2 regions of the Nonomuraea sp. NPDC047897 genome follow, and region 2 is predicted to be linked to the other one. Evidence: riboswitches for the same ligand, from Rfam matches in the RefSeq annotation. Region 2 holds a riboswitch; the other holds the start of a gene.
What was found. Region 2 has a riboswitch for S-adenosylmethionine ahead of thrC (threonine synthase). Riboswitches for the same ligand answer to the same signal wherever they lie in the genome.
Positions count from the first base shown of each region.

Region 1: it holds a riboswitch for S-adenosylmethionine, as region 2 does, so the genes downstream of both, ACGF0J_RS29830 (aminotransferase class V-fold PLP-dependent enzyme) here and thrC (threonine synthase) in region 2, are expected to answer to the same signal.

Region 1 covers NZ_JBIDCC010000015.1:7,711-23,323, reverse strand. Annotated here, with positions in the region: gene ACGF0J_RS29900 (zinc-dependent metalloprotease) at 1-650, shown strand, start outside; gene tilS (tRNA lysidine(34) synthetase TilS) at 772-1,764, shown strand; gene hpt (hypoxanthine phosphoribosyltransferase) at 1,775-2,326, shown strand; gene ftsH (ATP-dependent zinc metalloprotease FtsH) at 2,565-4,562, shown strand; gene folE (GTP cyclohydrolase I FolE) at 4,582-5,163, shown strand; gene folP (dihydropteroate synthase) at 5,700-6,506, shown strand; gene ACGF0J_RS29870 (nuclear transport factor 2 family protein) at 6,503-6,949, shown strand; gene folB (dihydroneopterin aldolase) at 6,939-7,304, shown strand; gene folK (2-amino-4-hydroxy-6-hydroxymethyldihydropteridine diphosphokinase) at 7,301-7,804, shown strand; gene ACGF0J_RS29855 (DUF3180 domain-containing protein) at 7,822-8,256, shown strand; gene ACGF0J_RS29850 (hypothetical protein) at 8,403-8,597, opposite strand; gene ACGF0J_RS29845 (acyltransferase) at 8,620-9,744, opposite strand; gene ACGF0J_RS29840 (NADH-quinone oxidoreductase subunit D) at 9,741-10,886, opposite strand; gene ACGF0J_RS29835 (DoxX family protein) at 11,011-11,586, shown strand; gene ACGF0J_RS29830 (aminotransferase class V-fold PLP-dependent enzyme) at 11,590-12,903, opposite strand; SAM riboswitch class IV at 12,950-13,065, opposite strand; gene ACGF0J_RS29825 (TerC family protein) at 13,178-13,909, shown strand; gene ACGF0J_RS29820 (cytochrome P450) at 13,919-15,109, shown strand; gene ACGF0J_RS29815 (class I SAM-dependent methyltransferase) at 15,215-15,613, shown strand, end outside.
Region 2 covers NZ_JBIDCC010000017.1:21,484-37,096, reverse strand. Annotated here, with positions in the region: gene ACGF0J_RS31900 (cold-shock protein) at 71-271, opposite strand; gene ACGF0J_RS31895 (MoaD/ThiS family protein) at 620-895, opposite strand; gene thrC (threonine synthase) at 919-2,151, opposite strand; SAM riboswitch class I at 2,165-2,306, opposite strand; gene ACGF0J_RS31885 (RNA polymerase sigma factor) at 2,397-2,951, opposite strand; gene ACGF0J_RS31880 (trehalose-6-phosphate synthase) at 2,983-4,419, shown strand; gene ACGF0J_RS31875 (hypothetical protein) at 4,577-5,716, shown strand; gene otsB (trehalose-phosphatase) at 5,819-6,589, opposite strand; gene ACGF0J_RS31865 (DUF3263 domain-containing protein) at 6,629-6,931, opposite strand; gene ACGF0J_RS31860 (S-adenosyl-l-methionine hydroxide adenosyltransferase family protein) at 7,049-7,855, shown strand; gene ACGF0J_RS31855 (hypothetical protein) at 7,990-8,595, shown strand; gene ACGF0J_RS31850 (S8 family serine peptidase) at 8,592-9,953, shown strand; gene ACGF0J_RS31845 (Zn-ribbon domain-containing OB-fold protein) at 9,980-10,384, shown strand; gene ACGF0J_RS31840 (lipid-transfer protein) at 10,381-11,565, shown strand; gene ACGF0J_RS31835 (ABC transporter ATP-binding protein) at 11,703-12,719, opposite strand; gene ACGF0J_RS31830 (ABC transporter ATP-binding protein) at 12,703-13,740, opposite strand; gene ACGF0J_RS31825 (ABC transporter permease) at 13,753-14,703, opposite strand; gene ACGF0J_RS31820 (ABC transporter permease) at 14,696-15,613, opposite strand, start outside.

The DNA.
Region 1 (15,613 bases), on a different contig from region 2:
TGCAGTTCACCGGGGTGCCGTGGCTGCGCGAGTACATCCGCTCGCAGATGACCGAGTTCCTGCTGGCGTCCGACCTCGACCTCACCACGCTCCTCGAACGGCTGCGCAGCGCCGCCGACACGGTGGCCGAGGTGGTGCGTGGCGGTGACGGCAACCTCATCGACGCCATCCAGACGCCCGAACAGAAGGAGATCCTCGACCGGCTGACGGCCGTGATGACGCTGGTGGAGGGCCACGGCGACTACGTCATGGACGCCGTCGGCCCGTCGGTGGTGCCCTCGGTGGCCGACATCCGCGCCAAGTTCGCCGCGCGCCGCGAGGGCGGCTCCCGCCTCGACCGCACGGTCCGCCGCCTGCTCGGCATCGAGCTGAAGATGAAGCAGTACGCCGAAGGGTCCGCCTTCGTGCGCACCGTGGTGGGCAAGGCCGGGATGGACGGTTTCAACCAGGTCTGGACCTCGCCGGAGACCCTCCCGACGATCGCGGAGATCTCCGACCCGGACGCCTGGATCCGTCGCGTCATCGGCTCGCCCGCGCTGCCCGCCACGGACCAGGCCCCCTCGGGCCAGCCCGTCACCGACTCGGGAACCACTGACTCGGGAACCACTGACTCGGGAACCACCGACTCGGGAACCACTGACCGGCCCTGACCGGCGAGCCCGAGCCGGGTGGCGGACGAACGCGGCCGGGCCGCGCCGTGGCCCGGCGCCCACGGGAACCCGGCGGTGTCCGACGGCCCGGTGGGCGGGCAAGCGGTGGACAATGGGGCCCGTGGGTCCGCATCCAGCCGTAGCCGACGTCCGCAGGGCCGTGCGTGAGGCACTGGCCGACGTCCCCGCAGGCGGGCTGGTGCTGGTCGCGTGCAGCGGCGGCGCCGACTCGCTGGCCCTGGCGGCGGCGCTGGCGTTCGTGGCCCCCCGAGCCGGGCTCCGGGCCGGCCTGCTGACCGTCGACCACCAGCTCCAGTCCGGCTCCGCCGAGCGGGCCGCCGGCGTGGCCGGCACGGCCGAGACACTGGGGCTCCGGCCGGCCGAGGTGCTCACCGTCGAGGTGGGCCGGGAGGGCGGCCCGGAGGCGGCGGCCAGGGACGCCCGCTACGGCGCGCTGTCGGCGGCGGCCGACCGGCTCGGAGCGGCGGCCGTGCTGCTCGGGCACACCAGGGACGACCAGGCCGAGACCGTCCTGCTCGGCCTGGCCAGGGGCAGCGGCCTCAGGTCGCTGTCCGGCATGGCGGTCACGGCCGGCCGCTACCGGCGGCCGTTCCTGCACCTGCCGAGGACGACCACCGTGGCGGCCTGCCACGCGCTGGGGCTCACCACGTGGGACGACCCGCACAACGCAGACCCCCGCTACACCCGGGTCCGCGTGCGCACCCGGGTGCTGCCCGTACTGGAGGCGGAGCTCGGGCCGGGAGTGGCCGAGGCGCTTGCCAGGACGGCGCGGCTGGCGCGGGACGACGCCGACGCCCTCGACGCGTGGGCCGGCAGGGCCTACCGGGATTGCGCTCTTAGCGATATCGCGGGCTCGGTGACCCTCGCCGTGGAGGGGCTGGCGGACCTTCCGGACGCCGTGCGCCGGCGGGTGCTGCGGCGGGCCGCCCTCACGGCGGGCGCTCCATCGGGCGGGCTGTCGGAGACCCATGTACGGGCCGTGGACCGGCTGGTCACGCACTGGCGTGGGCAGAAGTCCGTCGACCTGCCCGGGGGTCTGGTGGCCGTGAGGCGGTATGGCACCCTGATAGTCGCCACCAGTCCCATCCCGTAAGGAACCACACGTGGACGCTGCCGACATGGGCAAGGACCTCGAGAAGGTCCTCATTCCAGAGGACGAGCTCCAGGCCAAGATCAGAGAGCTCGCCGGGCGGATCGACGAGGATTACGCGGGCCAGGACGTGCTGCTCGTGGGCGTGTTGAAGGGCGCCGTCATGGTGATGGCCGACCTGGCCAGGGCGTTGCGCGTGCCCGTCCAGATGGACTGGATGGCGGTGTCGTCCTACGGCGCGGGCACCAGGTCATCGGGTGTCGTACGGGTGCTGAAGGACCTCGACACCGACATCATGGGCCGTCACGTGCTGATCGTCGAGGACATCATCGACTCCGGCCTGACCCTCCACTGGCTGCTGGAGAACCTCAAGTCGCGCAATCCCGCCTCGCTGGAGATCTGCACCGCGCTGCGCAAGCCCGACGCGGTGAAGGTGCCGATCGACGTGAAGTACGTCGGATTCGACATTCCCAACGAGTTCGTCATCGGTTATGGCCTCGACTACGCCGAGCGCTTCCGCAACTTGCCTTTCATCGGCACCCTGGCACCCCACGTCTATAAGTAGCAATCTCCCCAGGGGCCGGGAACACCGCGCGGCCTGACGTACGTTGGTAGGGCAGGACCGGTTTGGCGCGCGGTCCCTCCGCGCGTCGTGCCGGTGTACCTTCTGAATCCTGAAGGGTGACCCCGCGTCCCCTTCGGGTAGTCAGAAGTCGCGGCGCCGGATGCCGCGGCCCCGGGCCGCACCCGGGGTTCAAGGCCATGGTCAGGAAGGGACGGGCCCGCAAGGGGTTCCGCATCGGATGGATCTCAAGCGATTTACACGTGGGCCACTGCTGTGGATCCTGGGCATCGTCGTGCTGCTCCTGCTCGTCACTCAGCTTTGGAGCGGCGGGGGCAATTACAAGCAGGCCGACACGTCCACGGTTCTTCAGCAGATTCGTGCCGGAAACGTCAGCAACGCGAAGATTATCGACAAGGACCAGCGGATCGAGCTCTCGCTCTACAACGCGATCCCGGTCCGGGCGGGTGACGCCCCCACCAAGACGATCCAGGCCGACTGGGTCACCGGCTACGGAGCCAAGCTGACCGACGAGCTGCAGGCGCAGGTCGACGCGAAGAAGACCAAGAGCTTCACCATCGAGGTTCCCACGGAGAACTTCCTGGTCAGCCTCCTGGTGAGCTTCCTGCCGTTCGTCATCATCGTGCTGATCTTCCTGTTCATCATGAACCAGATGCAGGGTGGCGGCTCGCGGGTGATGAGCTTCGGCAAGTCGAAGGCCAAGCTGATCACCAAGGACACTCCCAAGACCACCTTCGCCGACGTCGCGGGGGCCGACGAGGCCATCGAGGAGCTCCAGGAGATCAAGGAGTTCCTGCAGGCCCCGGCCAAGTTCCAGGCGATCGGCGCCAAGATTCCCAAGGGCGTGCTGCTCTACGGCCCGCCCGGCACCGGCAAGACCCTGCTCGCCCGCGCGGTCGCGGGTGAGGCGGGCGTGCCGTTCTACTCGATCTCCGGGTCCGACTTCGTCGAGATGTTCGTCGGCGTCGGCGCCTCCCGCGTGCGCGACCTGTTCGAGCAGGCGAAGGCCAACGCCCCGGCGATCATCTTCATCGACGAGATCGACGCCGTCGGCCGCCATCGCGGCGCCGGCCTGGGCGGCGGTCACGACGAGCGCGAGCAGACGCTCAACCAGTTGCTCGTCGAGATGGACGGCTTCGACGTCAAGGGCGGCGTGATCCTCATCGCCGCGACCAACCGGCCCGACATCCTCGACCCGGCGCTGCTGCGTCCCGGCCGCTTCGACCGTCAGGTCACCGTCGACCGTCCCGACCTGGAGGGCCGCAAGGGCATCCTCAAGGTCCACGGTCGCGGCAAGCCGTTCGCGCCCGACGTCGACCTCGACGTCATCGCCCGGCGCACGCCCGGCTTCACCGGCGCCGACCTGGCCAACGTGGTCAACGAGGCCGCGCTGCTCACGGCGCGCGCCGACCAGAAGCTGATCACGATGGAAGTCCTCGAAGAGTCGATCGACCGCGTCATGGCAGGGCCCGAGCGCAAGTCGCGGGTCATGTCCGACAAGGAAAAGAAGATGATCGCCTACCACGAGGGCGGTCACGCGCTGGTGGCGCACGCGCTGCCCAACTCCGACCCGGTCCACAAGATCACGATCCTGTCCCGCGGCCGCGCCCTCGGTTACACGATGACGCTGCCCATGGAGGACAAGTTCCTGGCCACCAGGTCCGAGATGATGGACCAGCTCGCGATGCTGCTCGGCGGCCGTGCGGCGGAGGAGCTCGTCTTCCACGAGCCCACCACCGGCGCCTCCAACGACATCGAGAAGGCCACGGCCGTCGCCCGCCGCATGGTGACCGAATACGGCATGAGCGAGCAGCTCGGCGCCCGCAAGTTCGGCACCGGACAGGCCGAGGTCTTCCTGGGCCGCGAGATGGGCCACGAGCGCGACTACTCCGAGAAGATCGCCTCCACGATCGACGAGGAGGTCCGCCGGATGATCGAGACGGCGCACGACCAGGCGTGGGACATCCTGGTCCAGTACCGCGACGTGCTCGACAACCTGGTGCTGGAGCTCATGGAGAAGGAGACCCTCTCCCGCGAGCAGGTGCTCCAGATCTTCGCCCCGGTCGTGGTCAAGGAACACCGCCCGTCCTACGCGGGTTACGGCAAGCGCCTGCCGTCCGACCGCCCGCCCATCCTGACCCCGAAGGAGAAGCAGTCGGCCAACGGCTCGCTCACCACCGGGCAGCAGGGGGCGCTGTCGTCCGGAGACGGTGCGTGAAGCAGCACGAGGACACAGCGTGACACAGCACGACGTAGACCTGGGCCGGATCGAGAAGGCCGTCCGCGAGATCCTCTACGCCATCGGCGAGGACCCCGACCGTGACGGCCTGCTCGACACCCCGGCCCGGGTCGCCCGGGCCTACGCCGAACAGTTCTCCGGCCTCGGCCAGACGCCCGAAGACGTCCTCACCAAGGTCTTCGACGTCGACCACGACGAGATGGTGCTCGTCAAGGACATCGAGGTCTACTCGACCTGCGAGCACCACCTGGTCCCGTTCCACGGGTTCGCCCACGTGGGCTACATCCCCAACGACCGCGGCCAGGTGACGGGCCTGTCCAAGCTGGCCCGCCTGGTCGACGTGTTCGCCCGCCGCCCGCAGGTCCAGGAACGGATGACGTCGCAGATCGCCGACGCGCTGATGCGGGTCCTGGAGCCGCGCGGGGCGATCGTGGTGGTGGAGTGCGAGCACCTGTGCATGACCATGCGCGGGGTTCGCAAGCCAGGCGCCAAGACCGTCACCTCGGCCGTCCGCGGCGACTTCCGCACCAGCGACAAGACCCGCTCCGAAGCGATGGCCCTCATCCTCGGCCGCTTCTGACCGACCGTCCGCCCGGCGGCCCCTCCTCTTACGTCCGGGCTGTCCGCGCGGTGGCTCCTTCTCTCACGTTCGGACCGCTCGCGCGGTGGCTCCTTCTCGTGCGTCCGGGCTGTCCGCGCGGTGGCTCCTTCTCAGCCCTTCTCGTACGGCACGGCCGGCTGGGCCGCCACCCGCCGCACGTGGCTGAGGGCCTCCAGGAGGACGCCCGCTGACCGGACGGTGGCCGGCCGCCGTCACGCCGTCCCGGGGGCCGTGCCTTCCCGCTCCTTGCCCACCACCCATCGACCGCCCTGAGCCGGAGTACGAGGTCTCGTGACGGGCCCACCCACGGCCCGTGGCGCGTCGGCGGGTGGTGATGGGCTTGCCGGAAGGGGCGTAAAAAGGCGTCCAAGAGGAGAGGAACGGCGGCAAGAGCGGTCGCGCGGGATTCGTTATCCACAATGAGGGACCCATGACATCAACAGGTATGGGCAAGCGCCTAGGCTTGGCCCATGACTAGCGTGCCGGGTCTGTCCGCCGAGGAGCGGTGCCTCGTCATGGGCGTGGTCAACGTGACGCCCGACTCGTTCTCCGACGGCGGGCTGTGGTTCGACGAGCGGGCCGCCGTCGCGCACGGTCTGGAGCTGGTGGAGCAGGGCGCCGACCTCGTCGACGTGGGCGGTGAGTCCACCCGGCCGGGGGCCGCCAGGGTGTCGCAGGAGGAGGAGCTGGCCCGCGTGGTGCCGGTGATCCGGGCGCTCAGCGCGGAGGGCGTGGCCGTCAGCGTCGACACGATGCGTGCCGAGGTGGCCGAGGCCGCCGTCGAGGCCGGGGCGAGGTTGGTCAACGACGTGAGCGGCGGCCTGGCCGACCCCGCGATGCCTCGCGTGGTGGCCGCGACCGGCGTCCCCTACGTCGTGATGCACTGGCGAGGCCACAGCCACGACATGGCCAGCCGCGCGGTCTACGCCGACGTGGTGACCGAGGTGCGCGAGGAGCTGGCCAAGCGGGTCGATCTGGTGCTGGCCGAGGGAGTGGCCGAGGAGCAGATCGTGCTCGATCCGGGCCTGGGTTTCGCCAAGAACGCCGAGCACAACTGGGCGCTGCTGGCCGGCATGCCACAGCTGGCCGAGCTGGGCTATCCGCTGCTCATCGGGGCCTCACGCAAGAGGTTCCTGGGGCGGCTGCTGGCCGGCGCCGACGGCACCCCGCGCCCGTTCGACGAGTGCGACGACGCCACCCTGGCGGTCACCGCTCTCGCCGCGCGGGAGGGCGCGTGGTGCGTCAGGGTTCACCACGTCGGCCCCAACGCCGACGCCGTCCGCGTGGCCGCCGCATGGAAGAGAGCCGGAGCCGATACATGAGCGTCGACACTGCCGCCATCGAGACGGTCAACCAGGACTTCTACACCGCGATCGAGGCCGGTGACCTCGACCGGATGACGGAGATCTGGGCCGAGGACACCGCCGAGGAGCGGGTGACCTGCGTGCATCCGGGCTGGACGCTGCTGGCCGGCCGGTCCGAGGTCCTGCGCTCCTGGGCGCTCATCATGGCCAACACCACCTACATCCAGTTCGTGTTGACCGACGTCAACACGACGGTGCTGGGTGACGTGGCGGTGCTCACCTGCGTCGAGAACATCCTGACCGCCGGGGAGGAGGGCGAGTCCAGCTTCGCCGCCGGCAAGGTGGTGGCCAGCAACGTCTACGTGCGCACGCCGCAGGGTTGGCGGTTGTGGATGCACCATGGCTCCCCGGTGTTGCAGAGCGACGAGGACGAGGAGGAGGACGGCGAGCTTGAGCACTGACCGCATCGCGCTGAAGGGGCTGCGGGCCCGGGGCCGGCACGGTGTGCTGCCTGCCGAGCGCGAGCTGGGGCAGGAGTTCGTGGTGGACGCCACGCTGTTCCTCGACACCGCTCCCGCCGCGGCGTCTGACGACCTCACTTCGACGGTCCACTACGGCGAGCTGGCCGAGGCGCTGGTCAAGGTCGTGGAGGGTGAGCCCGTCCAGTTGGTCGAGACGCTGGCGCAGCGGTTGGCCGACGTGTGCCTGGCCTACGAGCGGGTGCTCTCGGTCGAGGTGAGCGTGCACAAGCCGGCTGCCCCGATTCCCCTGCCGTTCGACGATGTGATCGTGACGATCGAGCGGAGTCGCCCATGAGATGCGTTTTTTCCCTCGGCAGCAACCTCGGCCGGCGTTTCGAGACCTTGCAGGGGGCGATCGACACGCTCTTCGACGCGCCCGGCCTGGAGTTCGTGGCGGTGTCGTCGGTCTACGAGACCGAGCCGGTGGGCGGGCCCGCCGGCCAGCGGCCCTATCTCAACGCCATCGTCGTGGTCGAGACCAGCCTGCCGCCCCGCACCCTGCTGGAGCGGGCGCAGAGCGTCGAGAACGCCTTCGGGCGCGAGCGTCTGGAGCGGTGGGGGCCGCGCACGCTCGACGTCGACCTGATCATGGTGGGTGACGTGGTCTGCGACGACCCCGACCTGACGCTGCCGCATCCGCGTGCCCACGAACGGGCCTTCGTGCTGGTGCCCTGGGCCGAGGCCGATCCCGCAGGCCGGCTGCCGGGCCACGGCCCGGTCAGCGAGCTGCTGGCCGGTCTCGACCGGCAGGGCGTGTCGCTGCGCGACGACCTCAAGCTGCAGAGGCCGGATTGAGGGCCACCCGTCCCGGCGTGCTCGTCGGCATCGTGCTCGTCGTGACGCTCGTCACGTGGATCCTGGTCAGGCAGTTCTATTCGGCGCTGCCCATCATGCCGTGGACGGCCATCCCGACGGCGCTGCTGCTGGCGATCGGCGAGGCCTACAGCGCGTGGATGACCAAGGCTCGCCTCGACCGCAAGCCCGGCACCAAGCCGGTCGAGCCGCTGGCGGTGGCGCGGCTGGCGGCCCTGGCCAAGGCATCGGCCTACGCGGGGGCGGCGTTCGGCGGCGTCTTCGCGGGGTTCGCCCTGCACACGGTCCAGTTGTTCACGCGGGAGACGCCGCGCACGGAGTTCTTCGTCGCGACGGGCTCGTTCGTGGCGTTCGTGGCGCTCGTCTGCGCGGCCCTGTGGCTGGAGAACTCCTGCCGCATCCCGAAGGATCCGGAGGATCAGAGCCCGAGATAGCGCGCCACGGCGTGCTCGACCTCGGCCATCTCGTCCCGCCCGAGGTAGTTGACGGGTTCCCCACGGACGAACGAGGTGTCGATGGTGCCGGTCGGACCTCGGTGACGCCGAGCGAAGGCACGAGCAGTAGACCGCGCGCCGGATCATCAGGCGTCCGCTTCGGCCGACAGGTCTTCCGTCGCCAGGCGCCGGGCGTCGGCATGCGCCTGCTTGCGCCAGATCTCCCGCTCCAGTAGGCGGAGAGCGCGGCGGATCACGTCGCTGGGCTGCTCGCCGTCCTCCATGGCGGCCCTGATGATTCTCTCGTCCTCGGGCGTCGGCCGGAAGCCGATGTTCGTCATGCTTCCCAGGACGGGATCCCGTTCAGCGTTTGTCCGGCGTTTGTTCGGCGCGTGGGCGGCGGCGGCCGAAGAGGTAGATGACGGGGAGGGTGCAGATGAGCGGGCCCACGACGGCGATCGGGCGTTCGAGCCACCACCACAGGTCGGGCGGCACCTTCTGCCCCAGCGAGCCGAACAGCCACCACGAGATCCCGAGCGCGATCGCCATCCCGGTGGTGTGGAACAGGTAGAGCGGCAGCGCGAACCGGTTGATCGTCTCGTTGACCCGTCGCCAGCCGGGCTTGTCCAGCAGGCGTTCCATCGACGGACGCAGCACCTCGACGATGCCGATCTGGAAGATCAGCAGGGCCACGATGACGAACGTCGGAGGGGCCATGTTCGACCACTTGTCGCCCGGCACGCCCACCATGGAGCCGGGGTAGATGCCCGAGTACACCAGCCCGAACAGGGCGAACAGCCCCGTCCACAGCACTCCGACGTCGTAGCGGCGGGGCAGGGCCACGATCCGCTCGTAGAAGAACCCGGCCTGGTGGGCGAGGCCCCAGACGACGACCATGTTGAGCCAGCCGGCCCAGCCGACGCCGTACCGGAACCGCACGACGTCCACCACCAGCGCGGCGCCGCCGAGCCAGACGAGGGCCAGCACGTCGTAGCGGCGGTGCAGCCACAGCGCGACCGGCAGCAGCGCGACGAGGACGATGTAGACGCCGAGGAACCACAGCGGGCTGAGCACGAGCAGCACCACCCGCCACATCCAGTCGACCTCGAAGGCCCACGTCACGACGGCGCCGACGGCGGCCCACACGCCCGACAGGGCCAGCGCGGGCACGGCCAGCGCGCGGATGCGCCGCCAGACGAACGCCCCGATGCCGACCCCGCGTGCCTTGGCCCGGTGCCAGGAGAGCAGGTGCACGTGCCCGCCGACGTAGAAGAAGAGCGGCAGGACCTGCAGCAGCCAGGTGAGGATCCACAGGCCCGAGGTGAAGCCGAGCGGGCTGGTCGGCTCCGGGCCGCCGGGCCCCCACTCCAGGATGGTGAACGCCCAGTGCCAGGCCACGACGACGATGAGGCTGAGCGCGCGCAGCCAGTCGACGTAGCGGTCGCGCTGTGCCACGGCGGCGCCGGGGGGCTCCTGTCGGGTGGTCACTTGTCGATGTCGCCCACGACGAAGAACATCGAGCCCAGGATGGCCACCATGTCGGCGACGAGGTGCCCGGGCAGCATCTCCCGCAGCACCTGGATGTTGCCGAACGAGGCGGAGCGGAGCTTGAGCCGCCACGGCGTCTTGTCGCCCTTGGAGACGAGGTAGTAGCCGTTGATGCCGAGGGGGTTCTCGGTCCAGGCGTAGGTGTGGCCTTCGGGCACCTTCAGCACTTTGGGCAGGCGCTGGTTGATCGGGCCCGGCGGCAGCGAGCGCAACCGGTCGACGCATGCGTCGGCCAGGTCGAGGGAGACCTTGAGCTGGTCGAGCAGCACCTCGAAGCGGGCGTGGCAGTCGCCGGCGTCACGGGTGACGACCTTCACGGGCAGCTCGGGGTAGGCGAGGTACGGTTCGTCGCGGCGCAGGTCGATGTCGACGCCGGAGGCGCGGGCGATGGGTCCGCTGACGCCGTACTGCAGGATCTGCTCGCGGCGCAGGACGCCGACGCCCCGGGTGCGGGCGAGGAAGATCTCGTTGTGCAGGATGAGGTCCTCGATGTCGGGGACGCGCCGGCGGGTCTCGGCGACCGCCTGCGACACCCGGTCGAGCCATCCGTACGGGAGCTCCTCCTTCAGGCCGCCGACCCGGTTGAACATGTAGTGCATGCGCCCGCCGGAGATCTCCTCCATGACGGCCTGGATGCGTTCGCGCTCGTTGAAGGCGTAGAAGACCGGGGTGATCGCGCCCAGCTCCAGCGGGTAGGAGCCGAGGAACATCAGGTGGCTGAGCACCCGGTTGAGCTCGGCCAGCAGCGTGCGCGCCCAGACGGCGCGGACCGGCGCCTCCATGCCGAGCATGCGTTCGGCGGCGATCACCACGCCCAGCTCGTTGGCGAAGCCGGACAGCCAGTCGTGGCGGTTGGCCAGCATGATGATCTGCCGGTAGTCGCGCACCTCGAACAGTTTCTCGGCGCCCCGGTGCATGTAGCCGATGATCGGTTCAGCGGAGGTGATGCGCTCGCCGTCGAGGGTCAGCCGCAGCCGGAGCACGCCGTGGGTGGACGGATGCTGCGGGCCGATGTTGAGGATCATGTCCTCGGTCGCCAGCTCCTTGGCGCCGGCCCCGATGCCGACCACGCGTTCCGTCATAGGCCCATGCTGCCACCGGCCGGCAGGCCGATCCAGCGCGGGGGGAAGGTCAAGGAACGGTATGGACGTGCTTCCCGGATTCCGGCAGGGGGACATATAGCAGGAAACGGGGGGAGAAACCACCATGAAGAGGTTTGTGTTCGACGTCGCCGCGCTCATCGCGCGCGTGACGCTCGGCGTGATCCTCGTGGCGCACGGCTGGCAGAAGTGGCAGAGCGGCCTGGAGGCCACGGCGCAGCAGTTCACCCGGACCGGAGTGCCGCTGCCCGAGCTCGCCGCCGCGTTCACGATCGCCGCCGAGGTGATCGGCGGGATCCTGCTGATCATCGGCTTCCTGGTCCGGCTCGCGGCACTCGCCTGGTTCGTCGTGGGCCTCGGCGCCATCGCCTTCGTCCACGGCCCGAACGGCATGTTCGTCAGCGAGGGCGGCTGGGAGTTCGTCGCCGCGCTGTCGGCGTTGTGCCTGCTGCTCGTGGGGACGGGCGGTGGCCGGTTCGGGATCGACGGGCTCATCCACGGCGCCTGGTCGCGCCGGAGGGAGCGCCGCCGCCTGGACAGGGAAGGCATCCCGGCGGACGGGACCGGCAGCGTGCCGAGACAGGACGCCGCCACGAGGGGCGACCTGACCCGCGAGGACATGAGCGACATCGACTCGATGTTCACCGACGACCCCGCCAAACGCAGGCCGCCCAACCGCTGACCGCTACGCCCGGGCGGCGAGGTCGCGCACCGCCGCGACCAGCCGGTCCACGTGCTCGTCGGTGCTGCCGATGCCGATCGACGCCCGCACCGCCGAGGCCGTGCCGTCCTCGCAGCCGCCGCCGGACTCGCCCAGCAGGTGCCGCAGGAACGGGTGCGCGCAGAACTTCCCGTCGCGCACCCCGATCCCGTGCTCGGCGGACAGCACCTCGGCGACCTCACGCGCCGGGACGCCGTCCACGGTGAAGGCGACGATGCCCACGCGCGGGTGGTCCGGCCCCCACAGCGACAGCTCGCGCACCCCCTCGACGGCGGCCAGCCCGGCGCGCAGCCGGGCCACGAGCCGCTCCTCCTCGCGCACCAGCGCGGTCCAGCCGGTGGCGGTCAGCGCGTCGCACGCGGCGGCCACGGCGATGGCCCCCAGCACGTTCGGCGTGCCCGCCTCGTGCCGCGGCTCCGGGTCGTCGTGCCAGTCCACCCCCTCCGGCCCCTCGCCGGCGGTCCCCACCGCGCGGACCGCGCCGCCGCCCTTGAGGTACGGCTCGCCGGCCGCGAGCCAGTCGCGCCGTCCGATCAGCACCCCGGCGCCGAACGGGGCGTAGAGCTTGTGCCCGGAGAAGGCGACGTAGTCCAGGTCGAGGGCGGTCAGGTTGACCGGCCGGTGCGGCACGAGCTGGGCGGCGTCCACCAGGATGCGGGCGCCGTGGCGGTGCGCGATGTGCGCCAGCGCCGCGATCGGCCACAGCTCGCCGGTGACGTTCGAGGCGGCCGTGACGACGAGCAGCTTGGGCCCGTCGACGGCGGCCAGCGCCTCGTCGGCCGCGCGCACCGCCTCGCCGGGGAACGCGGGCGGCGCCAGCCGTACGGACCGCTCCCAGGGCAGCAGGGAGGCGTGGTGCTCGCTGTCGAACACCACCGCGGTGGTGCCCTCGGGCAGGCAGCGGGCGAGCAGGTTGGTGGCGTCGGTGGTGTTGCGCGTGAAGACCACGGCGTCGTCGGGACGGGCGCCCGCGAACGCCCGCACGGTGTGGCGGGCCTGCTCGTAGCGGGCGGTGGTGAGCTGGGAGGCGTAGCCCGCGCCGCGGTGCACGCTGGAGTAGGCCGGGAGCGCGGCGGCGACGGCGGCGCTGACCGGCTCCAGACAGGGGGCGCTCGCCGCGTAGTCCAGGTTGGCGTATCCCACCAGCCGACCGCCCTTGACCGGCACCTCCAGGTCGGCGCCCAGCACGGCGGGGATCGGCCGGGGCGCGGCCGGGCGGGCGTCGCCGGACGGGGCGGCCTGGGCGGGCACGGAGTTGAAGATCGTCAGAGTGGACACGGCGAAACCTCCTACGGGGCCATCGGGCCCCCGGAAGCAGCCATGGAGCCCGCGCTTGCCCGTCACACCTCGCGACGGACCAGGTCCTCACCCGGGGCACCCCGCCGCGGACGCGAGGGTTGCCGGCCAGCGAGCCGGGGCTTGGCGCTGGCACTCATGACCTACGAGCTGCACTATAACCGACACCCGCCCGTCTTTCGCAAGCGGCGAACTTTTGGGGCGCATCAAACGTTGCCCTCGGGTACACCCCCCGCAAGAGCAATGGAGGTAGGACATGTTGGACTGGGTGAGCGACCCACAGATCTGGATAGGGTTTTTCACCCTTGTCGCCCTGGAGATCGTCCTGGGCATCGACAACATCATCTTCATCTCCATCCTGGCCGGGAAGCTGCCGCCCGAGCAGCGCGACCGGGCGCGGGTCCTCGGCCTCGGCGCCGCGTTGATCTCCCGGCTGCTCCTGCTGCTGGCCCTGTCGTGGGTGGTGCGGCTGACGGAGCCGTTGTTCGAGGTGTTCGGCCAGGAGATATCCGGCCGCGACCTCATCCTCCTGCTGGGCGGGCTCTTCCTGCTCGCCAAGAGCGTGACCGAGATCGGGCACAGCATGGAGCTGAAGGACGAAGGCGGCAAGACGAAGGCCGCCACCTCCTTCGCCTCGGTCATCGTCCAGATCATGATCCTGGACGTCGTCTTCTCCCTCGACTCGGTGATCACCGCGGTCGGCATGGTGGACGAGCTGGGCGTGATGGTCGCGGCGGTGATCGTGGCGGTCATCGTGATGCTCGTCGCGTCCGGGCCGATCAGCAGGTTCGTCGACCGGCACCCGAGCATCAAGATGCTCGCCCTGGCGTTCCTCGTGCTCATCGGCGTGGTCCTCATCGCCGAGGGGCTCGACCAGCACATCCCCAAGGGCTACATCTACTTCGCGATGGCGTTCTCCGTCATCGTCGAGATGCTCAACATCCGGATGCGCAGCCGGCACGGCAAGCAGCGGCAGGCCACTCCGTAAGATGCAGGTGTGCGCTTCGACCCCTGGAATCCGGATTTCGTCGCCCATCCGTACGACGCCTACGCCGAGCTGAGGCGCGAGGCGCCGGTCAGCTTCTTCGAGCCGACCGGGCAGTGGTTGATCTCCCGGCACGCCGACGTCAACGCCCTGCTCAGGGACCGCCGGCTGGGCCGGGCCTACCTCCACGTGGCCACCCACGAGGAGTTCGGCAGGGAGCCGGAGCCCGACTTCCAGGAGCCGTTCTGGCGGGTGATCAGGGCCGGCATGCTCGACGTCGAGCCGCCGGTCCACACCCGGCTGCGCCGTCTGGTCTCCCGGGCGTTCACCCCGCGCATGGTCGAGTCGCTGCGGCCCCGGGTCCGGGCCGTCGCCGCCGGCCTGGTCGACACGTTCGTGGAGAAGGGCGGCGGCGACCTGATCGCCGAGGTGGCCGAGCCGCTGCCGGTGACGGTGATCGCCGACATGCTCGGCGTGCCCGAGGCCGACCGCCCGCTGCTGCGCCCCTGGTCGGCGGACATCTGCGGCATGTACGAGCTCAACCCGTCGGCCGAGGCGCAGCACACGGCGGTCCGGGCGGCCGGCGAGTTCGCCGGCTACCTCAAGGAGCTGGCCCGCGAGCGCGCCGCCCGGCCCGGCGACGACCTGATCTCGGCCCTCGCCCGGATCGACGAGCTGACCGAGGACGAGCTGGTCGGCACCTGCGTGCTGCTGCTCAACGCCGGCCACGAGGCCACCGTGAACGTGACCGGCAACGGCTGGTGGTCGCTGTTCCGCAACCCCGCCGAGCTGGCCCGGCTGCGCGCGGACCGGAGCCTGCTGCCCACGGCGATCGAGGAGCTGATGCGGTGGGACACCCCGCTGCAGATGTTCGAGCGGTGGGTGCTGGAGGACATCGAGGTGCACGGCACCCGGATCCCGCGCGGGACCGAGGTGGCGCTGCTGTTCGGCTCGGCCAACCGGGACCCCGAGGTGTTCGCCGACCCCGACCGGCTCGACGTGGGACGTGCCGACAACCCGCACATCTCGTTCGGCGCGGGCATCCACTTCTGCCTCGGCGCGCCGCTGGCCCGCATCGAGCTGATCGAGTCGTTCGGGGCGCTGCTGGACCGGGCAGCGCGGCTGGAGCTGCTGCGCGAGCCGGAGTGGAAGCCCGGCTACGTCATCCGCGGCCTCCGCTCGCTGGACCTCGCGGTCGCCTAGGCCGTGTCCCGTGATCATGCGAGGGGACGGCGAGTCTCCAGGGGGCGGGGTCGGGATGGGATCCGGAGAAGCTGCGGATGTGCGCGGGTGTTAGCTTCCCTTCTCGTGATGAAGCACCAGGACGAGACCAGGGCGGCCTACGACGGGGTCGTCGAGTTGTATGCGTCGATGTTCGCTAATCGGCTGGAGACGCAGCCGTTCTCGCGGAACATGATCGAGACCTTCGCCGAACTGGTGCGCGGGACGGGGAACCTGCGGGTAGTCGACGTCGGGTGCGGGCCGGGACATCTGACTGCAATGCTGCATGATCTCGGGCTGGATGCTTTCGGGCTCGACCTCTCCCCGGGCATGGTCGACCACGCTCGGCGGGCCCATCCGGCGCTGCGGTTCGACGAGGCGCGGATGGAGGCTCTACCGGTCGAGGACGGCACGCTCGGCGGTGTGCTGGCCCACTATTCGATGATCCACACCCCGTCTGAGGAATTGCCGGCCCTGCTCGCCGAG
Region 2 (15,613 bases):
AAGGGGGGAACGGCAGGCCGCGCCGGACTGCGCTGCCGTACGGCCTGCCGATGCGCGCCAGTGACGTGGATCAGACCGTGCGGACGGATTCCGCCTGCGGTCCCTTCTGGCCCTGTGTGATCTCGAACTCGACGCGCTGGCCCTGCTCCAGAGAGCGATAGCCGTCCATCATGATGGCCGAGTAATGAACGAACACATCCTTACCACCGTCTACCGCGATGAAGCCGTAGCCCTTGTCCGCGTTGAACCATTTGACGGTGCCCTGCGCCACTTCCGACTCCTCTTACTGGTCTCGCGGGTCCGCCCATTCGTCCGCGAGACCCGCAATCGTCTGACTAATGCTGAAATCAGGCAGACGATCGCCTCGACCATACCTGTGGGACGCCGTTTGGCAACAGTGTCAAAGAACGAACTGCGCAATTCATCCCAGTGGGCTCGTTCAAGTTTGAAATTCCACAAAAAGCGGAAGGCGCCCACAAGGGGCGCCTTCGAGGTGCTGCGCTGCGACAACGGGTCCGAGGGACGGCCGGGCCCTCCCGCGACCGGGGCCGCGCCTCCCAGGCCGGCCGCCCGCCAGGGCCGCCGCCGGCCCGCCGGCCCGGATCGCGCGGGATGGCCGTCAGCCGCCGGCGACGGCCGGGATGATGGAGATCTGGACGCCGTCGGGCGTCGGCGTGTCCAGGCCCTCGACGAAACGGACATCCTCTTCGCCCACGTAAACGTTGACAAAACGGCGAATCTTGCCCGATTCATCCAGAATGCGCGCACCGATCCCCGGGTAGTCCGAGTCGAGCTTCGCGAGAACGTCACGAAGAGTCGCGCCCTCGCCACTCACTTCCGCGTTTCCGCCGGTGTAGGTGCGCAGGATGGTCGGAATCCGTACCGAAACACTCATCTTTATCTCGCCTTTCCTGGTTGTCAGACAGCCGCGCGGAACGCGTCGAGAGAGGGCCGGATCACGGCCGTGGGCGCCGCGCCGTCGGAGACCGCGTCGAGCGTCTTGAGCCCGTCGCCGGTGTTGAGCACCACGGTCTCCGCCTCGGGGTCGAGCCGCCCGGTCTCGACGAGCTTCTTCAGCACGCCGACGGTGACCCCGCCGGCCGTCTCGGCGAAGATGCCCTCGGTCGAGGCGAGCAGCCTGATCGCGGCGACGATCTCGGCGTCGGTGACGTCCTCCACCGCGCCGCCGGTGCGGCGGGCGATGTCGAGCACGTACGGCCCGTCGGCGGGGTTGCCGATGGCCAGGGACTTGGCGATGGTGTCGGGCTTGACCGGCTGGACCACCTCGTGGCCCGCCTTGAAGGCGGTGGAGACCGGCGAGCAGCCCTGTGCCTGCGCGCCGAAGACCTTGTACGGCCGGTCCTCGACCAGGCCCAGCGCGATGAGCTCCTTGAAACCCTTGTCGATCTTGGTGAGCTGGGAGCCGGAGGCGATCGGGATGACGATCTGCTCGGGCAGCCGCCAGCCGAGCTGTTCGGCGATCTCGTAGGCGAGGGTCTTGGAGCCCTCGGCGTAGTAGGGCCGCAGGTTGACGTTGACGAAGCCCCACTTGTCGCCCAGCGGGTCGCCGATCAGCTCGGAGCAGAAGCGGTTGACCTCGTCGTAGGTGCCCTCGATCCCGATCAGCTTGCCGCCGAACACCCGCGCCATCGCGATCTTGGCCTGCTCCAGGTCGGCGGGGATGAACACACAGGCGTCCAGCCCGGCCCGCGCCGCGGCGGCCGTCACCGCGCCGGCGAGGTTGCCGGTGGAGGAGCAGGAGAGCGTGTGGAAGCCGAAGTTGCGCGCCGCCTCGACGGCGATGGCGACGACCCGGTCCTTGAAGGAGTGGGTGGGGTTGCCCGAGTCGTCCTTGACGTACAGGGACCTGATGCCCAGCGCCTTGCCGAGGTTGCCCGCCTTGACGAGCTTGGTCCAGCCGGGGTTCATGTTCGGCTTGGTCGCGACGTCGGCGGGGACGGGGAGCAGGGAGCGGTAGCGCCAGATGTTGGCCGGGCCCGACTCGATGTCCGCGCGGGTGACGTCGCCGAAGGAGTAGGCCGCCTCCAGCGGCCCGAAACACTCCAGGCACGCGAAGCTGGGCCCGAGGTCGTAGCGGGCGCCGCACTCGCGGCAGGACAGGGCGGTGGCAGGACCGAAGTCAAGCGACATGAAGCGAGGCCTTCCCTCATCTTCGCCTGCGGCCACCTTGACCGCAGACCGGAATTGGCACCTTGTCCCGGTCGGCCTCGCCAGGTCGCGAGTCACAAGCCGGGAGGGTTGCCGGGGCTTCGCAGGGCCGGTCCCTCCACCCCTCTGGATGAGCAATATTCAGTTGTCATGCGGTTGTCGGATCGAACTCTACCCGGCCAGGCCGCCCGCCTGACCAACCGTCTCACCATCCGAGACGGACGGTCTCACCTGTAGTCGTCCCCGAGCGCCGCCTGGACGTACTTGCGCGCCTGGTGGATGCGCGACTTGGCGGTGCCGAGAGGGATGCCGAGCTGCTCGGCCACCTCGTTGTAGTCGAGCTGCACGATGTCGCGCAGCACCAGCGCCTGGGCCAGGTCGGGCTTGTCGGCCTCCAGCGCCTCCATGGCGTCGAGCAGGTCGAGCCGCGAGCCGGCGATGACGCTGACCCGGCGTACGTCGGGCTTCTGCATGGGCAGCTCGTCGGAGCTCTGCTCGGCCGCCCGGCGCTTCAGCGACCGGTAGGTGGTGCGCGCGCAGTTGGCGGTCACGATGTGCAGCCACGTGCTGAACCTGGCGCGCCCCTCGAAGCGGCCGATGTTGCGGGCCACGGCGAGCAGGGTGTCCTGGGATGCCTCCTCGGCGTCCTGCCGGTAGGGCAGGATCCGGGCGCAGTGCCGCATGACGTCGGGCTCGATCCGCCGCAACAGCTCGCCGAGCGCGCGATGATCTCCGGCTGCGGCGGAACGGGCGAGTTCCTCGGTTAGCTCATCAAGCGCCATAGCTGGGATCCTATGGTTGGAGGGAGCGTAAATGAACAGCGTCCTGGTTGCGTCGAACAGAGGCCCCGTCTCGTTCACCGTCTCCGACGACGGTGTTCTCACCATGCGGCGTGGCGGCGGCGGGCTGGTCTCCGGGCTGTCCGGGGTGAGCAAGGACCTCGGCGTGCTGTGGGTGTGCGCGGCGCTGTCCGACGGCGACCGCAGCGCGGTCCGGCAGGCTCCCGGCGGCCGGCTCGACCACGCCGGCTACGACACCGGCGCGCTGCGGATGCTCGACATCCCCGCGGCCACGTTCCACCGCGCCTACAACGCCGTCGCCAACTCGACCCTGTGGTTCGTCAACCACCTGCTCTACGACATCCCCAACACGCCGAGCTTCGGCTCGCGCTTCCACCGCGAGTGGGAGTCCTACCGCGACTACAACGGCGCGTTCGCCCTGGCGCTGGCCGAGGAGGCCGCCCACGAGGCGCGGGTGATGGTGCAGGACTACCACCTGACGCTGACCCCGGCGATGCTCCGGGCCGAGCGGCCCGACCTGCGCATCGCCCACTTCAGCCACACGCCCTGGGCGCCGCCCGAATACTTCTCGCTGCTGCCCGACGAGGTGGCCCACGAGGTGCTGGAGGGCATCCTGGGCGCCGACCACGCCGGTTTCCTCACCGCGCGCTGGGCGCGGGCGTTCATGGACTGCTGCCGGTCGTTGCTCGGCGCCGACGTCGACCCCGCCGCCGGCACGGTCACGCACGAGGGCCGCACCACCCGCGTCGGCGTGCACGCCCTGGGCGTGGACGGCGCGGCGCTGCGCCGGCGGGCCGGCGAGCCCGACGTCGAGTCGCACATGGCGGCGCTGCGCGAGCAGGTCGGCGACCGGCGGCTGATCGTCCGCATCGACCGGACCGAGCTGTCCAAGAACATCGTGCGCGGCCTGCTCGCCTACCGGGAGTTCCTGGCGGCGCATCCCGAGTGGCACGGGCGGGTGGTGCACCTGGCCTTCGCCTACCCGAGCCGGCACGACCTGCCCGAATACCGCGAGTACACCGCGTCGGTGCAGCGCTGCGCCCAGGAGATCGAGCACGAGTACGCGACCGAGGACTGGGACCCGCTGATCCTCAACGTCGACGACGACTACCCGCGCTCGCTGGCCGCCTACCGGCTGGCCGACGTGCTGCTGGTCAACCCGATCCGCGACGGCATGAACCTCGTGGCCAAGGAGGGGCCGATCCTGTCGCCCCGGGCCGCGCTGGTGCTCTCCCGCGAGGCGGGGGCGGCGGCCGAGCTGGGCGAGCACGCGCTGCTGGTCAACCCCTACGACGTCCGCGGCACCGCCGACGCGCTGCACCGGGCGCTGGTGATGCCGGAGGACGAGCGGGCGCGCCGCCGGGAGCTGCTGGTCGCCGCGGCCACGGCCCTGCCGCCGCGGCGCTGGCTCGCCGACCAGCTCGACGCGCTCGACCACGACCCGGGGTGACGGCCAGGCCGCGCGCCTGAGCACGCAGGTTGTCCGCGTTACTGCCTATTGATCCGTAACAACGGCTTGCAGGGCTATTCTCGGCGACACATGATCGGTTGCTCACCAGACTCGTGTACCCGGCGCGTACGACCCGACCCGACGGAGAAGATCGGCAGTGGAAGACTCCCCCCAGTACCAGGTGAAGGCGGCCGAGCTCGCCGGCCGTGGCATCGACTTCAACGACATCCTCTGGAAGATCAAGAGCGTCTACAGCGGTGTCTGGTCCGCGAAGCTGGGCGAAGCATCGCTCGGCATCGTCGGCAACTCCTTCCTGCCCGACTACGAGCGCTGGCGGGGCGCGCTGACCCAGGATCTGCAGAACGGCGAGGTCGAGGCCGAGGCGATCGGCGAGAAGGTCTTCAAGTCGGGCAGCAGGTATCTCCAGGCCGAGGACGGTGCCGCGCAGGCCGTGCTGGCGGCGGTCGAGCGCTCCTCGCTGCCCGAGAGCGCCGACAGGCCAGGCGGCAACCCCTACTACGAGCAGGCGTGGCGCGACAACAACATGCTCTCGGCGGCCTCCGCCTCCTCCCCCGGCCACATGGTCGCCGGCTCCGCGGCCGCGGTGGCGGCCGTCACCGCGCCGGCAGCGCAGTGGGGGATCCGCCACGAGCGGCACCTGGTGCGCACCGGCCTCAGGTCCGCCGAGGCCAGCAAGGCGGTGATGGCCAACCTGATGCGGTGCAGGACGTTCTCGCTGGCGCTCGTCGCCGCGGCGGCGACCTGGTGGGTGACGGTCATCCCGACCGACGAGGACCTGAACTCGGCGGTGGCGTGGCTGGACCGCGCCAGCACCGAAGCCGGCAAGGCCTTCGGACGCGACACCCCGCAGGTCCGCGAGGCGATCACGCGGGCATGGGCAGGCGAGACGATGCGGGCGGCCGACGCGCGGATCGTCGACTTCATGGCCGCCGGGCTGCAGGCCGGCTTCCGGGCCGGGCGCATGGCGGACGCGCTGGACAGGATGGCGCAACGGCTCAACGTCGTCCACAAGAGCGCGCTGACGCTGTCGGTGCTCCTCGGCGGTGCCATCATCGCCGCGGGCGCGCTGTCCCGCGTCCATCCCGCGGCGCGGCTCGTCGCCGAGGCCATGGGCACCAAGCTCGCCGCGGCCCTGACCGTCTGTGCCAACCTGGTCCCGATCCTCATCGCCCGGGAGTTGATGGAGGGGGCGCGGGAGGGCGCCACGGACCCGCTGGTGATCGACGGTCGCGTGGTGCCCGGGTTCAGGCGGCCGCAGCACTCCCCCGGGGCGTGATCCCACCCGGCTCCGCGGCGGCGGGGCCCGGGCCTCGACGGCCGCCCCCGCCCGCGCGGGAGCGGCCATCGGCGGGGGGCTGGAGCGCCAGGTTGGCGGCGTTCAGGAACGGCTGACGGCCGAGGCCAGCTCCGAGAGCAGGGCGACGACGCCCTGCGGGCCGTCCACGACGATGTCGGCGCGTTCGGCGAGCAGCGTCACCTCCGCCGAGCCGCTGCACACGGTGACACCCGGCAGCCCGGAGTTCGCGACCGCGTCGAACGCCGCCAGGTCGCCGAGGTCGTCGCCGACGAACATCACGGACCGGGCGGCGCGTTCGGCCAGGAACAGGCCGAGGGCGTGCCCCTTGTCCATGCCGGGCGGACGCAGCTCCAGCACCATCCGGCCCGGCTCCAGCACCAGGTCGTGCTTGGCGGCGAGCCGGGCCAGCGGCTCGCGCAGTGCGGCCAGGGCGGCTTCGGGATCGGCCACCCGCCGGGTGTGCACGGCGACCGCCCGGCCCTTGTCCTCGATCGTGACGTCGGAATGCCCGAGCGAGGCGAGCAGCAGCGGCAGCTCCGCCTCGGCCCGCGGCACGCCGGCCGGGGGCGGCGGGGCGGAGATCCGGCCGTCCTCCCACCGCTCGAACCCGTAGTGGCCCAGCACCACCAGGCCGGGCACGTCGGCGAGGCCAGGGCCCAGCTCAAGCACGGTGGCGACCGGCCGGCCGGTCACGATGGCCACCGCCGCCACGTGCGCGCCCAGCTCGGCCAGCACGCCGGCCGCTTCGGGATGGATCCTGGCTGAGGCGGGATCGGGCACGATCGGCGCCAGCGTGCCGTCGAAGTCGAGCCCGATCACGGCGCCGCCGGGATCTTTCAGGATGGCTTCCATTCCAGGGATGTTCCTCACGCGGCTGCACTACCCCAAGGGTCAGGGGCGCATGCCCAGCCGCCGCGCGGCCCGTTCGCGCTGGCGGGTTGCGCGCAGCCTGCGCAGCCGCTTGACCAGCATGGGGTCCTGCTCCAGGGCTTCGGGCCTGTCGATGAGTTCGCCGAGAAGCTGGTAGTAGCGGGTGGCGGAGAACCCGAAGGTCTCCTTGATGGCGTGCTCCTTGGCGCCCGCGTGCCGCCACCAGTGGCGTTCGAAGGCGAGGAGTTCGAGGTCGCGTTCCGTGAGGGGCTGGTGCGATGGTTCGTCGGCAGCACTGTCACCGCTGACCGGTGCAGTGTCCATGGTGTCCTCCTCGAAGGCTGCGCGCGACGATCACGACACGCGCGTGTGGCCCGTCGCCATCGTAATGTGCGGAGTGCGGCTGTTCACGGCGGATTGGGAGACGTACAGTCACTAAGTGTGACCTCAGTCATCACGCTTCTCACCGACTACGGGCTTGAGGACGGCTACGTGGCGGCCTGCCACGGGGTGATCGCCGGGATCGCGCCCGACGTCCGGGTGATCGACGTGTGCCACGCCGTCCCGTCGGGCGACGTACGGCGGGGCGCGGCGATCCTCGCGCAGACCATCCCGTACCTGCCCAAGGGCGTGCACGTGGGCGCGGTGGACCCCGGCACGGGCGGGGCCAGGCGCGCGGTCGCGATCGAGGCGGGCGGCCGGGTGTTCGTCGGCCCCGACAACGGGCTGCTCTCGTGGGCGGTGCACGCGGCCGGCGGCGCCGAGGCGGCGTACGAGATCAGCAACGAGGAGTATTTCCTGAGACCCGTCTCGCCCACCTTCCACGGGCGCGACGTCTACGCTCCCGTCGCCGGGCGGCTGTGCGTCGGGCTGACCCCGGCCGAGCTGGGTCCCGAGCGGCCGCCGTCGCGGCTGATCTCGCTGCCGGAGCCCACCTCCCTGATGCGGGAGGACGCGGTGGAGGGGGAGGTCGTCTCGGTGGACCGGCACGGCAACACCCAGACCTCCATCACGGCGGGCGACCTGGAGTCGCTGGGGGTGCGGGTCGGCGACACGCTGGCCGTGTGGCTGGGCCGGCGGCAGCTGTCGATGCCGTACCGGGAGACGTACGCGGCGGTGCCGCCGGGCGAGCTGGTCGCGTTCGCCGACTCGGTGGGGCTGGTGGCGTTCGCGGTGAACTCGGGGGACGCGGCCCAGCGGCTGGGCCTGCCCCCCGGCGCACATATCCGGATTTGTCCGTCACGGTGAGGCGAAATCCCGCATAAGCCAATTACAGCTCGTATCGGACTGTTTACTGAAGCGTCGGACTGGGCGCGTGGACGACTGTCACAATCTCCGGCATCGGGTGGTCCCCTCCTGCCCCAGAGGTCGACATGTGTCAGATGTCCGTCGTGCTGCTCGCGCTCATGTCCGCGATCGCACCGTCCGTGCCGACCGTGCCCGCCTCCGCCGAGCGATGGCACGCCTGGCCGCCGACGAAGCACTTCCCCGCGTCCGTGCCCGGCACCAGCCCGTCCGGCGCCCGGGTCACCTACCTGCTGGCCGGGATCGCCCGCGAGGCGTCCTGCCGGCGGGTGTTCCGGCCCGCCGCCCTGCGCATGCTGCGCGGCTGCGTGACCGCGCTGCGGGCCACGTACACCGACAGCACGCAGACCTACGTCATCACGGCCGGGATCACGGTGCTGGCCCGGCCCGGCTCGGCACGGGCGACCGCCGGCATACCGCCCGGCGCGACCGTCGAGGTGCGCGCGAAACGGCTGCGGTCGCTCGTGCGGCCGCTGGCCGTCGCCGGCGGCCCCGCCGAACGATTCGGCAGGCGGCAGTGCCTCACCGGCTTCGCCCTGGCCTCCGGTGACGGGCGCGTCGTGGCGAGCGCGGCCGGCTACGCCGACGGCCGGCCGTACCGGCGGGGGGCGCAGGTCGCGCCCCGCCTGGTGGACGGGGCGCGGCAGCTCGCCCAGGCCCTGCACCGGAACCTGACGCGATGATCGGCCCCAGGGCGGGCCTGCTCGCCCTCTGCCTCACCGTCCCCCTGCTCGCGCCCGCACCCCCGCCCGCCGGCGCACGCACCGCCCCGCACGCCGACACGCCCGCGCCCCCGCCCGCGGGCGCACGCGGCGCCCCGCACCCCGGCACGCCCGCGCCCGCGCAAGTCGGCGCACGCGCCGCCTCGCACGCCGGCACGTCCACGGTCCGGGCGGCGGACGCCCGGCTGTACGGTCCCGCCGCGCGGCCAGGGACGCCCGACGCGCAGTGGCAGCTCTCCGCGCTGCGGCTGCCCGAGGCCTGGCGGTGGAGCACCGGCGAGGGCGTGCTGGTCGCCGTCCTCGACACCGGGGTGAACGGGCGCCACCCGGACCTCGCCGGCGCCGTCGTCCCCGGCCCCGACCTGACCGGCGTGGCCCGCTCCCCCGGCCGGTGGGGCCACCACGGCACCGCGATGGCCAGCCTCATCGCCGGCCACGGCCATCCCGCCCCCGAGCGCGCCTGGCAGCGCGGCCGGGTCGAGCGCACGAGCGCGGGCGATCCGCGTGCCGCCGTGGCCGGGCCGGTGGGCGTGGTCGGCGCGGCCCCGTCGGCGCGCATCCTGTCGGTACGGGTCACGCTGGAGAACGGCGACCCGCTGCGCGCAAAGGGCCGGCCGGGCAACCCCGGCGCGCTGGCAGCCGGCATCCGCTACGCCGCCGACCGCGGCGCGGACGTCATCAGCATGTCGCTGGGCGGCGGCGACGGCTCCTGGGAGGGCTCGGCGGCCGAGGAGGAGGCCGTGCAGTACGCGATCTCCCGTGGCGCCGTGCTCGTGGCCTCCTCGGGCAACGACGGGGAGACGACGAACCGCCGCAACTTCCCCGCCGCCTATCCCGGTGTGATCGCGGTGGGGGCGGTGGACCGGCGGCTGCGGGTGGCCGGGTTCTCCAACCGGCAGGACTACGTCTCGGTGGTCGCGCCGGGCACCGGGATCGTCACGGCCGACGGCCGCGGCTCCTACGTGGTGGGCGACGGCACCAGTTCGGCCGCGGCCCTGGTGGCGGGCATCGCCGCGCTGGTCAAGGGGCTGCGGCCGGACCTGTCGCCGTACCAGGTGCGCACGGCGATCGAGCGGGGCGCCCGCGGGCGGCCCGCCGGCCACAGCCGCGCCTACGGGCACGGGGTCGCCGACGCGGTGCGGGCGCTGCACGAGGCGCGGCGGATGGCGGGCCGGGCGCCCGCGTCCGGCCCGCCATCCGCCCGTTCCGACCCGCGGCAGGCGGGGCGCCCGCTGTCCCGGCTGCCGGTGATCGTGGCCCTGCTGGTGCTCTCGGCCGTGATGGCGGCCCGGGTGTTCCGCAGAGGGCATGTACCCTAGCAAGCGCTTGTGTAATACTGCTGGCTATGACACTGGCGATCGAGGGCTGGTTCACCGTCGAGCCGGACGGCACCCATCTGATCGGCACCCGGTGCGCCTCCTGCGGCACGGTCGCGTTCCCGCCACGGACCGGCGGCTGCCCCGCCCCGGACTGCCCGGGCGAGTCCATGACGGAGACCCGCCTGTCGAGACGGGGCCGGATCTGGTCCTACACGGTCGCCCGCTACCCGCCGCCCGAGCCGTTCGTGGCCGCCGAGCCGTACACGCCGGTCACGCTGGCCGCCGTGGAGCTGGCCCGCGAGGGCATCGTGGTTCTCGGCCAGGTCAAGGACCTCGCGCCCGACGAGCTGGCGGTCGGCATGGAGGTCGAGCTCACCTGCGGGCCGCTCGCCGACGGCCCGCTGGTGTGGATGTGGGGCCGGGCCTCGTGAGCGTCGTGGTGCTGGGCACCGGCATGCACCCGTGGGGCAAGTGGGGCAGGCCGTTCGCCGAGTACGGCGTGGCGGCGGCCCGCGAGGCGCTCCGCGACGCCGGCGTGGCCTGGCGCGACGTCGGGTACGCCGTAGGCGCCGCCACGATCAGGAACGGCTATCCCGGCTTCGTGGCCGGCGCCACCTACGCCCGGGCGCTGGGCTGGTCGGGCGCGCGGATCGCGTCCTGCTACGCCGCCTGCGCCTCCGGCGCCCAGGCGATCGACATCGCGCGCACCCGGATCCTCGCCGGCCTGTGCGACGTCGCGTTGGTGGTCGGCGCCGACGCCACCCCCAAGGGCTTCTTCAAGCCGGTCGGCGGCGACCGGCCCGACGATCCCGACTGGCTGCGCTTCCGGCTGCTGGGCGCGACCAACCCGGCCTACTTCGGCCTGTACGCGCGCCGCCGGATGGCCCGGTACGGCTCGACACCGGAGGACTTCGCCGCCGTCAAGGTCAAGAACGCCCTGGCCGGCTCGCTGAACCCGCTGGCCCGCTACCGCAGGACCGTCACCGCCGAGGAGGTGCTGGCCTCCCCCATGGTGGCCGACCCGCTGCGCCTCATGGACATCTGTGCCACCTCCGACGGCGGGGCCGCGCTCGTGCTGGCCTCCTCCGCCTACGCCCGCCGGCACGGCGTCACCGGCGCGGTACGCCTGGCCGCCGTGTCCACCGTGACCCCGGCGTTCCCGAGCACCGTGCTGGAGCTGCCGGAGTTCGCCACCGACTCGTGCGCGGCCGTACCGCCGCCGGAGCGGTCCTTCCGGCAGTCCCTCGCGCACGCCGCCTACGAGGAGGCGGGGCTCGGGCCACGGGAGGTGTCGTTCGCCGAGGTCTACGACCTGTCCACCGCCCTGGAGCTCGACTGGGTGGAGGACGTCGGGCTCTGCCCGGCGGGCGAGGCCGACAAGCTGCTGCGCGCGGGCGACACGGCGCTGGGCGGGCGGGTGCCGGTCAACCCCTCCGGCGGGCTCGCCTCGTTCGGCGAGGCCATTCCCGCCCAGGCCATCGCCCAGGTGTGCGAGCTGACCCGGCAGCTCCGCCACCTGGCGGGCCCCCGCCAGGTGGCGGGGGCCCGGGTGGGCCTGGCCGTCAACCAGGGCCTGTTCGGCCACGGCTCGGCCGTCATCGCCACCCGCTGACACGGCTCGGCCGTCATCGCCACCCGCTGACACGGCTCGACCGTCATCGCCGCCCGCTGACACGGCTCGACCGTCATCGCCGCCCGCAGACACGGCGGGGCCCCCGCGGTCCACCCGCGGGGGCCCCTGCCTGCCTGCTAGCCGACGTGCACGACGTCGTGCGTCTCGGCGAAGTGGCACGCGCTCTCGTGCTGCGTGCCGGGCCGGATCTGCAGCAGCGGCTCCTCCTCCGCGCAGATCTCCTGCGCCTTCCAGCAGCGGGTGCGGAAGCGGCAGCCCGACGGCGGGTTGGCCGGCGAGGGCGGGTCGCCCTGCAGGATGATCCGCTCGCGCTGCTCGCGGCCGTCGGGGTCGGGGACCGGCACGGCCGACAGCAGCGCCTGCGTGTACGGATGAGCCGGCTTGTCGTAGATCTCCACGTCCTTGCCGAGCTCGACGAACTTGCCCAGGTACATCACGCCGACCCGGTCGGAGATGTGGCGCACCACCGACAGGTCGTGGGCGATGAAGATGTACGCCAGGTTGAACTCGTTCTGCAGCCGCTCCAGCAGGTTGATGACCTGCGCCTGGATCGACACGTCCAGCGCGGACACCGGCTCGTCGCAGACGATGATCTCCGGCTGGAGCGCCAGGCCGCGGGCGATGCCGATGCGCTGCCGCTGGCCGCCGGAGAACTGGTGCGGGTAGCGGTTGATGTGGTCGGGGTTGAGGCCCACGACCTCCAGCAACTCCTGCACCCGCCGGCTGCGGTCGCCCTTGGGCGCCACCTCGGTGTGGATGTCGTACGGCTCGCCCACGATGTCGCCGACGGTCATCCGGGGGTTCAGCGAGGTGTAGGGGTCCTGCATCACCATCTGGATGTTGCGGCGCATCCTCTTGAGCTCGCCGCCCCTGGCGCGGGCCATGTCGCGGCCGTTGATCATCACCGAGCCGGACGTGGGCCGCTCCAGCGCCATGAGCAGCTTGGCCAGCGTCGATTTGCCGCACCCCGACTCGCCCACGATGCCCAGCGTCTCGCCCTTGTCGAGGGTGAACGAGACTCCGTCGACGGCCTTGATGGCGCCGATCTGCTTCTTGAACAGGATGCCCTGGGTCAGGGGGAAGTGCTTGACCAGATCGCGGACCTCGAGGATGCGCTCACCCTTGGTCGCCATCGAGGACCTCCCTCCAGTAGTGACACGCGCTGTTGCGCCTGCCGTTGATCTCGTAGAGCGGGGGGTTGTCGGTCACGCAGTTGTCCTGCCGGTACGGGCAGCGCGGGTGGAAGGCGCAGCCGGTCGGCATGTCGAGCAGGTTGGGCGGCAGGCCCTTGATGGCGTACAGCTCCTGGCCCTTGAGGTCGACCCGGGGGATCGACTCCAGCAGGCCCTTCGTGTACGGGTGGGCCGGGTTGCGGTAGATGTCGTGCACGGGCGCGTTCTCGACGATGCGCCCGGCGTACATGACCGCGATCTTGTCGGCGACGTCGGCGACCACGCCGAGGTCGTGCGTGATCAGGATCATGCCCATGTTGCTCTCGCGCTGCAGCTCCGCGAGCAGCTCCATGATCTGGGCCTGCACCGTCACGTCGAGCGCGGTCGTCGGCTCGTCCGCGATCAGCACCTCGGGGTCCAGCGCGATCGACATGGCGATCATGATGCGCTGCCGCATGCCCCCGGAGAACTGGTGCGGATAGTCGTTGACGCGCTGCCTGGCGGCCGGGATGCGCACCCGGTCCATCAGCTCGACGGCCTTGGCCATCGCGTCGCGCTTCGACATGCCCCGGTGCACCCGGAACATCTCGCTGATCTGCCAGCCGACAGTGAACACCGGGTTCAGGGCGGACAGCGCGTCCTGGAAGATCATGGCGATGCGCTGGCCGCGCACCTGCGTGCGGGCCTCGTCCGACAGCCTGAGCAGATCGGTGCCGCGGAAGCGGATCTCCCCCTGGGGGATGCGCGCCGGCGGCATGTCGAGAATGCCCATGATCGCCTGGGCGGTCACGGACTTGCCGGAACCCGACTCGCCCAGCACCGCGAGGGTCTCCCCCGGGCCGAGCGAGTAGCTCACCCCGTTGACGGCCCGGACGGTGCCGGCCCGCGTGGCGAACTCGACGTGCAGGTTGTCCACCGCCAGCAACGGCTCGTCGCCCAGCCCTCCCTCGGCGGGCAACGTGTGCAGCGATGTCTTCTTCATGGATCCCCCCTCCTACCTGAGCTTCGGGTCGAGCGCGTCGCGCACGGCGTCGCCCAGCATGATGAACGCCAGCACGGTGATGCTCAGGAACACCGCCGGGAACACCAGCGGCAGCGGAGCCTCCAGGAACCTGCTCCGGGCGTCGGCGATCATCAGACCCCACGAGATGTCCGGGGGCTGCACGCCGACCCCCAGGAAGGACAGCGCGGCCTCGGCCGCGATGAACCCGCCCAGGTTGATGGTGGCGACCACGATGACCGGAGCCAGCGCGTTCGGCAGCAGGTGCCGGAACATGATCCGGCCCTGTCCCGCGCCGAGCGCCCGCGCCGCGACGACGAAGTCCTGACTTCGCGCCGTGATCACCGCCGCTCTCATGATCCGGAACGTCATCGGCCACGACAGCACCGCCAGCGCCATCACGACGATCCAGATGCCCATGTCCTCGCCGCGGAAGGTGGCCGTGATGAGCAGTGCGCCCAGGATCATGGGGATGGCGAAGAACACCTCGGTGACCCGGGAGGACACCGTGTCCACCACGCCGCCGCGGGTGCCCGCGATGAGGCCGAGCAGGCCGCCCACGATCGCCGTGATGACGGTGGTGGTGACGCCGATCAGGATCGAGTTCTTCGCGCCGTAGATGGTCCGGGCGTACACGTCGCAGCCCTGGTTGTCACGCCCGAAGATGTGCCCCGTGCTCGGTCCCTGGCGGGCGGTGGCGAGTTCGCAGGTCCGGGCGTCCAGCGGGTTGATGGACGTGAACAGCGACGGCCAGAACGCCATGATCATCAAGATCGCGATGAGCACCAGCGACATGATGAACATCGGCCGCCGCCGCAGGTCGTGCCAGGCGTCGCTCCACAGGCTCGCCGGCTTGCCCTCCTTCGGCCTGCGGCGCTTGCCGGGCGAGGGGGCCGTCGTCGCCTGGTCGGTGGTGACCGTCTGCTGTGGGGTGTCTCTACTCATAGCGGATCCTCGGGTCGAGCACTGCGTACATCAGGTCGACGACCAGGTTGGCCAGGATGTACACCAACACCAGGACTGTCACGATGCCTACGACGATGGGTTGCTCGCGCAGGTAGACGCCGTTGTAGAGCTGCAGGCCGATCCCCGGCAGGTTGAAGATCGTCTCGGTGATCACCGCGCCGCCCATCAGGTTGCCGAGGTCGGCGCCCAGATAGGTGACCATGGGGATCAGCGCGTTGCGCAGCCCGTGCCGGCCGATGACCCGGCGCCGCGACAGGCCCTTGGCGGTCGCCGTGCGGATGTAGTCGGATCTCAGCGTCTCCACCAGGCTCGTCCGCGTGAGCCGGGTGAGGTACGCGATCGACACGCCCGCCAGCACGAACCCTGGCAGCAGGTACGATTTGAGCCCCTGCGTGGCGCCCGAGATCGGGAAGAACTCGGTGCCGGTGACCTGCTTGAGCCACACACCCAGCCACAGCTGCAGCACGAAGCCGCTGACGAGCGTGGGAATGGAGATGAGCAGCAGCGTCGAGGCGAGGATCGCCGTGTCGGTCGCCCGTCCGCGGCGCAGCGCGGCCCACAGGCCGAGCAGCACCCCGATGATCGCCTCCAGGGTGAGGGCGACGAGGGCGAGGTTGAGCGTCACCTGCAGCTTGCCGGCCAGCAACTGGGTGACGGGGACTCCGGCGAAGGTCTTGCCGAAGTTGCCTTCGAGAACGATGCCCTTGATGTAGTGCCAGTACTGGATCAGCAAGGGGTCGTTCAGGTGATATTGCTCGCGAATGATCGCGACGATGTTGGGATCCTGTCTCTTCTCACCGGCCAGCGCCGCGACGGGGTCGCCGGGTAGCGCGAAGACGATGGCGAAGATGAAGAAGGTTGCGCCCAACAGCACTGGCAGCGCCTGGAT